Regions from separate parts of the Micromonospora sp. NBC_01412 genome, predicted to be linked through region 1. Evidence: riboswitches for the same ligand, from Rfam matches in the RefSeq annotation. Region 1 holds a riboswitch; the other holds the start of a gene.
The links. A riboswitch is a leader RNA that binds a small molecule or an ion and turns the genes downstream of it on or off. The one in region 1 is predicted to bind cyclic di-AMP.
Positions count from the first base shown of each region.

Region 1 (3,505 bases):
CCGCGCCCCACCCGGTGGCGCGCGGAGCCCGCTTCCCGCATCCACCCTCCGTGAGGTGCCGACCATGGACATCGTTCTCTACCAGTTCCTCGTCGAGGTGCCGCTGGCCGCCGCCATCTGGTCGGTGCTGCTCGTGGTGGCGCTCGGGGTGCTCACCGCCCTGGTCGCCCGCCCGCAGCGGGACCGGCCGGCGGTCGACCCCGCCCCGCCCGCCGTCGACCCGGTCATCGAGGAGGCCACCGACCTGCGCCGGTACGCCGAGGAGGTGGGGGTGGCCGCCGTCGGCGCCGCCCGGACCGCCCGCCGGCGGCGCGAAGCGTGGCTGGCCGCCCAGGACGCCCTCGATCGGGCCTGGCAGGCGTACGACGAGGCGGAGGCCGCCGCGCGGCGCTTCTCCGGCGCGGGGGCCCTGCCTGCGCCGCGCACCCCCCGAACCCCCGCCGAGTACGCCGCCCGGGAGCGTTGGCTGCACCACGCCGCGACGGCCGCCCACCTGCGCGGCGAGCTGTCCATCCGGCAGCTCTGCGACGTCTTCGCGCACCGGGGCGGCTGGAACCCCCGGCTGCACCCGGCCCAGCAGGAGGTCGTGCTGGCCCGGGCGGTGCGGGACGGGAGGCAGGCCGGCCACCGGGCGGCGGTGGCCCGGGAGCGGGCGGCCTGGCGCGACGCCGAGCTGGCCGCCGAGGCCGCCCGGACGCTGGCCGTCGAGGCGTACGCCGCTGCGGAGCGGGCCCGCCCCGTCCGGTCGCCCACGCCCCGGGCAGCGACGGCGGCGGCCGGCCGCATCGTCCCCGCCGCCCGCTGGCGTCCGGCCCGGGCCGGCTGACCCGATCCGGGCGGTAGCTGACCCGATCCGGGCGTCGCGGTGGCCGGCCCCGGATTTCTTGGGTGATGCCGGTCACGTCGCTCGGGTAAACGGGCAGTCGACCCATCGGGGTGGATCGGCCGACACAACTCACCGACGATCACGACCAATCGTCCGGTTGTCGCCCTGCGGCACCCCGAAGGCCCGTAATCCCATTGAGTCACGTCAGTTCCCAATGTGCCGCAAGAAAGTTGATCGGAGAGGGTTTAGGCAGGTGGGAGGGGGTTGGCAGGGCTTCGACCGGCCAGTAATGTCGGCCCGTCCGGTGCGGTACCCGATCGCAAGAGGCGACGCCGCGCCGACCCGCTCAATCGTGACCATCACGAACCGGGGACCCAATGCAGTGTGGGGTGAATCCGCGGGCCACGGCCTGCGGTAGGGCGATCTTCCCGCCCGAATCCGTCAGCTAACCCGGTAGGCGGTGTCGGAAGGAGTGCCATCCTCGTGCAGCGCGACCCCATCCCTCGGTTGTTCCTCCACTGCGGCGCCATGGTGCCCGCGTCCGTCGCCCCTGGGCTGACGAGCTGACCCGCGCACCCGCCCGTACGCCCGGCTGACCGGGCGTCTTCCCAGAGCGGTCCCCACCGGCCGTGGACGTCTCGTCCGCGCCGCCGTGCGACGACGCATGCCCGGGTGCCCCGCTCTCCGCCCCACCCCCGTGGAGGAACACGTGAACGACCACCTCAAGCGGCAGTTGCGACGTCTCGCCACCGAGCGCCCGTACCAGGTCGTCGCCGGCTCGGCCGCGGCGCTCCTGCTGGCCTCCGGCACCGGTGTGCTGCTGGCCGGCGCCGACGACACCCCCGCCCCGCGGCAGACCACCAACGCCGCCGTGGCCGAGATCGCACCCCGCCTCGACGGCGTGGCCAGCCGCGCCCAGGCCCGGGTCGGCGCGACCGCGTCGCCCAGCGCCTCGCCGTCGCCGAGCGCCACCACGGCCGCGCCGAACCCCGACCTGACCACCAAGGCGGCCCCGAAGCAGACCACGGCGAAGGCGGCCGCCCCGAAGCCGCCGTCGTCGAAGTCCCTCGACTACGACTACCAGGCGCAGACCACCTACTTCTACTGCGGCCCCGCGGCGGTTCGCAACGCGCTCTCCGCCACCGGCGTCGGGAGCAACCAGGACGGGCTGGCCAGCCGCCTCGGCACCACCGAGATGGGCACCAACTCGGCCGAGGACACCACCCGGGTGCTCAACGAGATGGTCAAGGGCGACCCGTACCGGACCCGGATGATCCCGGGCGGCGCCGCCACCCGGGCCCAGATCGACCGGCTCCAGGCCGACGTGGTGACGGCGGTCGGCGCCGGGCGCGGCGTCGTGGTGAACATCGCCGGCGACGCCACCGACGTCGACGGCGGCTGGCACTCCTTCCCCGGCGGCCACTACATCGCCGTCGTCGGCTACCGCAACAACGGCAGCACCGTACGGATCGCCGACTCGGCGAACCCGGCCGTCCCGGCGTACTGGATCAGCACCACCGCCCTGGCGCACTGGGCGGCGACCAGGGGCTACTCGGCCTGATCGCCCTCCCCCCACCGGCCCCGGCTCACCCTGTGAGCCGGGGCCGGTGCCGTCTCACCCCGGCCGGGCCGCCCGTCGCCCGCCCCGGTCCGACCCCGCCCCGCCCGTGCCCCGACCCGGTCCGCCCGGGTCCGTGTCGTGTCCCGCCCGGGTCCGTGTCGTGTCCCGCCCCGGTCCGTGTCGTGTCCCGGTCCGGCCTCTCGCCCGGCGGGCCGCGCGGTGCGACACTGCGCTGCGTGACCGACGACACGGGTACCCGGCGCGTGGCTCTGCTGCTGCACGGCATGGGCGGCACGGGGGAGGTGTGGCTGCCCTGCGCGCCGCTGCTGGAGAGCCGCTGGCCTGGCCGGTGGCTGGCGCCCGACCTGGCCGGCCACGGCTGGTCGCCGGCGCCGTCGGTCTACACCTTCGCCGGGCTCGCCGACCGGGTGGCCGAGGGGCTGCGCCCCGGCGACCGGCTCGTGGTGCTCGGGCACTCGCTTGGCGGGGTGGTCGGCCTCGCGCTGGCCGCGCGCGGCCGAGGGCTGCCTGTCGACGCGGTGGTCGGTCTCGGGATCAAGGTCGCCTGGTCGGCCACCGAGCTGGACCGGGCCCGCGAGCTGGCCGCCCGCCCCGTGACCTGGTTGGCCTCCCGGGACGAGGCGGCCCGCCGCTACCTGCGGGTGTCCGGCCTGGCCGGGCTGGTCGCCCCGGACGATCCCGTGGTGGACGCCGGGCTGCGCCGGGAGGGCGGCCGGTGGCGGCTGGCCATGGACCCCGCGGTCTTCGGGGTCGGCGCACCGGATCTGCCCGCCCTGCTGGCCGCCGTCGACGTCCCGGTCCTCCTGGCCCGGGGCGAGCACGACCCCATGGTCACCGACGCCCAACTCGGGGAACTGGCCGTCCCGACGGCCACCCTGCCCGGCCTCGGCCACAACGCACACGTCGAAAACCCCGCCGCCGTCCTATCCCTCCTGACCCCCCACCTCTGACGGGACACGGTCCCGTTGATCAAGAGGTTTCCGTCGGCTCTGCGCCCAACCCTGACGCAAACTTCTTGATCAACGCGGGGGTCGGGGGTGGGGGTGGGGGTGAGAGGGAAGAGGGGTGGTTGGGCGGGGGGTGGGTGGGGTCCAGGT
Region 1 is NZ_CP109528.1:5,455,818-5,459,322, forward strand. It holds gene OG617_RS24125 (hypothetical protein) at 65-826, shown strand; cyclic di-AMP (ydaO/yuaA leader) riboswitch at 1,160-1,301, shown strand; gene OG617_RS24130 (C39 family peptidase) at 1,491-2,387, shown strand; gene OG617_RS24135 (alpha/beta fold hydrolase) at 2,624-3,358, shown strand; gene OG617_RS24140 (CDP-glycerol glycerophosphotransferase family protein) at 3,428-3,505, opposite strand, start outside.

Region 2 (3,505 bases), 2.3 Mb from region 1:
ACCGCGATCTCGTCAGCGAGCTGAAGGCTGGCACGCTCGCGCTGGAGCCGTTCGAGCCCACCCTGGTACAGCCGTCGAGCATCGACGTGCGCCTCGACAAGCTCTTTCGGGTCTTCAACAACCACCTCTACACGCACATCGACCCGTCGGTGCAGCAGGACGACCTGACCTCGGCGGTCGAGGTGCCCGACGGCGAGCCGTACGTGCTGCACCCGGGAGAGTTCGTGCTCGCCTCCACGCTGGAGGTGATCTCGCTCGGCGACCAGCTCGCGGGCCGGCTGGAGGGCAAGAGCTCGCTGGGCCGGCTCGGGCTGCTCACCCACTCGACCGCCGGGTTCATCGACCCGGGATTCTCCGGTCACGTCACGCTGGAGCTGTCCAACGTGGCGAACCTGCCGATCACGCTCTGGCCGGGCATGAAGATCGGCCAGCTCTGCATCTTCCGGCTCTCCTCGCCGGCCGAGCACCCGTACGGGTCGAAGGTGTACGGCTCGCGGTACCAGGGCCAGCGCGGCCCGACCCCGAGCCGCTCCTGGCAGAACTGGCACACCTGGCCCACCCGCTGACGGCGCGGGCGTGGTCGAGGGGCCCGTCCCGCAGAACGGGCCCCTCGCCGCTCAGTCGGGGCGGCCGTAGCTGTTGATCTGGCCGTCGTCGACGCGCTTCATCTTGACGGGCTGGCCGGCCTGGGAGGCGTGCACCACCCAGCCGTTGCCGACGTACATGCCGACGTGGTGCAGGTCGGCGTAGTAGAAGACAAGGTCGCCGGGGCGCAGGTCGGCGCGGCTCACCCGGGCGGTCACCGACCGCTGCTGGGCCGCGTTGTGCGGCAGCGACACGCCGGCCTTGGCCCAGGCCGCGAGCATCAGGCCGGAGCAGTCGTACGAGTTGGGACCTTCGGCGCCCCAGACGTAGGGCTTGCCGATCTGGGCGCAGGCGAACTTCACCGCGACCCCCGCGCCGCCGCCCGGGTAGGCAGCCGGGCAGGGGGCGGGCCGCAGCGCGCCGCCACCGCCGTTGCCGTACACCTTGAGCCGCAGCTTCTGGAGCCGGTCGATCTCGGCGTTGATCTGCTTCCGCTTGGCGGCGAGCTGCGCCTCGGTGCGGGCGAGCTGGGTGACCATCTCGTCCAGCGGCTTCTTCTTCGCGTCCAGTTCGTCGCGGAGGTCGATGACCGCCCGGACGTCGCGCTGCTGGCGCTCGGCGAACTGGTCGAGCAGCTCCAACTGCCCCATCATCTGACCGGGCGAGCGGCTGCCGAGCAGCGCGTTCACCGCCGAGAGGTTCTCACTCTTGTACGCCTCGACGGCGAGGCCGCTGACCTTGTCCATCGCCTCGTCGACCCGGCGTTGCAGCGGCCCGATCTGCTTGGCGAGCGCGTCGGCCTGCCGGCGCTTGAGGGCGAGGTCCTGGCGGGTGGCGTTGTGCCGCTCGATGAGCGGTTCGAGCTTGTTCCAGTCCTGGTCGATCTGCCGCTCGATCTCGGCGACCGAGGGGTCGGCGTGGGCCGCGATCGGGGCGCCGGTCAGGACGACGGCGGCGCCGGCCAGGGCGGCGAGGGCGGTGGTGAAGCGTGACCAGCGTGGGCGCGGCGCGGCCGGCATCCGGTCGGCGAGCGCCGACCGGCGTGACGGGCGCCGCGGGGCATGGTGTGCCACCGGGCTCCGTTCTCCTTCTTCCCTGACCGCCTACCAGGTTAGCTGACGGGTTCGGGCGGGAAGGGAGAGCGCCCTACCGCAGCGGCGCTGCGGATTCACCCCGGCGTACCTGGGTCCCCGGCTCGCCCGGAGGCGACTCGGCGGTGTCGGACCGTCACCGCCCGGCTGGGCGGTACAGCTACCGGCCGACGATTGACCAGAGTAGAGACGTCCGTTATCGATCCGCAACCCGCCAGGCCGTGACACGGCATACCACACCACCGTGTGGAAGTTTCCTTCACATCAAAACGCCTGGTGGAAAGCTATTGACGCGGGAGGACGACGGCGGGAGGGTGACCTCATCAACATCCACTCGGGAGGTTCAATGCCCCGTTTTGTCGCGTCGTCGAGCAGGCGGATCCTGCTCGGTGCCGCCGTGGCCGCCACCACGGCCCTCGTGCCCCTCGGTACCGTAGCCACCCCGGCCGCAGCCGGCCAGACCCCCGACCGCCAGCAGCAGTACGCAAACGCCGCCGCCGAGTACGGCGTGCCGGAGAGCGTCCTGCTCGGCGTCTCCTACCTCCAGTCCCGCTGGGACACCAACGCCGGCACCCCCAGCACCAGCGGGGGGTACGGGCCGATGCACCTCACCGACGCCGAATACGTGACCGGCCTGCCCACCGGCACCCACCACGACTCCGGCGACGAGGACCCGCGGGGGGACGACTCCCGCCCGGCCCCCGCCGCCGCCCAGCCGTCTGCCGACGAGGCCCCGACCGCCGAGTCGTTGCAGACCCTGGACACCGCCGCCACCCTCACCGGGGCCGACGAGGCGGCCCTGCGCGCCGACGCGCCGACGAACATCCGGGGCGGGGCGGCGCTGCTCGCGTCGTACCAGCGGCAGATCGGCGCCCCGGTCGGGGCCGGCACCGACCCGGCGGCCTGGTACGGCGCGGTCGCCCGGTACGCCGGCGCGGACGGCGCCGACGCGGCGGCGGCCTTCGCCGACGAGGTCTTCGGCACCATCGCCGGCGGCGAGAGCCGGGTGACCGACGACGGGCAGCGGGTGACCCTCGCCGCCCGCGCGGTGACCCCGCAGAAGTCCTGGCTGGACCGGCTCGGCCTGCGCCTGCCGGAGCGCCCCGACGGCCTGGAGTGCCCGTCGAGCATCTCCTGCGAGTGGATCCCCGCGCCGTACCAGTCGCTCGGCGCCGACCCCGGCGACTACGGCAACCACGACCTCTCCGACCGGCCGAAGCGGCAGAAGGTCGAGTACATCCTCATCCACGACACCGAGGCCAGCTACGCGAGCACCCTCAGGATGGTCCAGGACCCGACCTACGTGAGCTGGCACTACACGCTGCGCTCGGTGGACGGGCACATCGCCCAGCACGTGAAGACCAAGGACGTGGCCTGGCACGCCGGCAACTGGTACATCAACTCCAAGTCGATCGGGCTGGAGCACGAGGGCTTCGCCGCCCAGGGCACCTGGTACACCGAGGCGATGTACCGCACCTCGTCGAAGCTGGTCCGGTACCTCGCGCTGCGGCACGGCGTCCCGCTGGACCGGCAGCACATCATCGGCCACGACAACGTTCCCGGCACCGTCGCGGCGAACGTGCGGGGGATGCACTGGGACCCGGGCCCGTACTGGGACTGGTCGCACTACTTCGACCTGCTGCGCGCGCCGGAGCTCAACACCGGCACCCCGCTGACCGGCATGGTGCGGATCGACCCGGACTTCGCCACCAACCGGCCGGCGTTCACCGGCTGTGTGACGGCAGGCGTGCCGTGCCCCTCGCGCGGCTCCTCGGCGGTGGTGCTGCGCAGCGCGCCGCGCGCCGACGCGCCGCTGGTCAACGACGTCG
Region 2 is NZ_CP109528.1:3,144,821-3,148,325, reverse strand. It holds gene dcd (dCTP deaminase) at 1-566, shown strand, start outside; gene OG617_RS14375 (NlpC/P60 family protein) at 618-1,658, opposite strand; cyclic di-AMP (ydaO/yuaA leader) riboswitch at 1,671-1,811, opposite strand; gene OG617_RS14370 (N-acetylmuramoyl-L-alanine amidase) at 2,023-3,505, shown strand, end outside.
Region 2: another riboswitch for cyclic di-AMP. It lies ahead of OG617_RS14375 (NlpC/P60 family protein); the one in region 1 lies ahead of OG617_RS24130 (C39 family peptidase).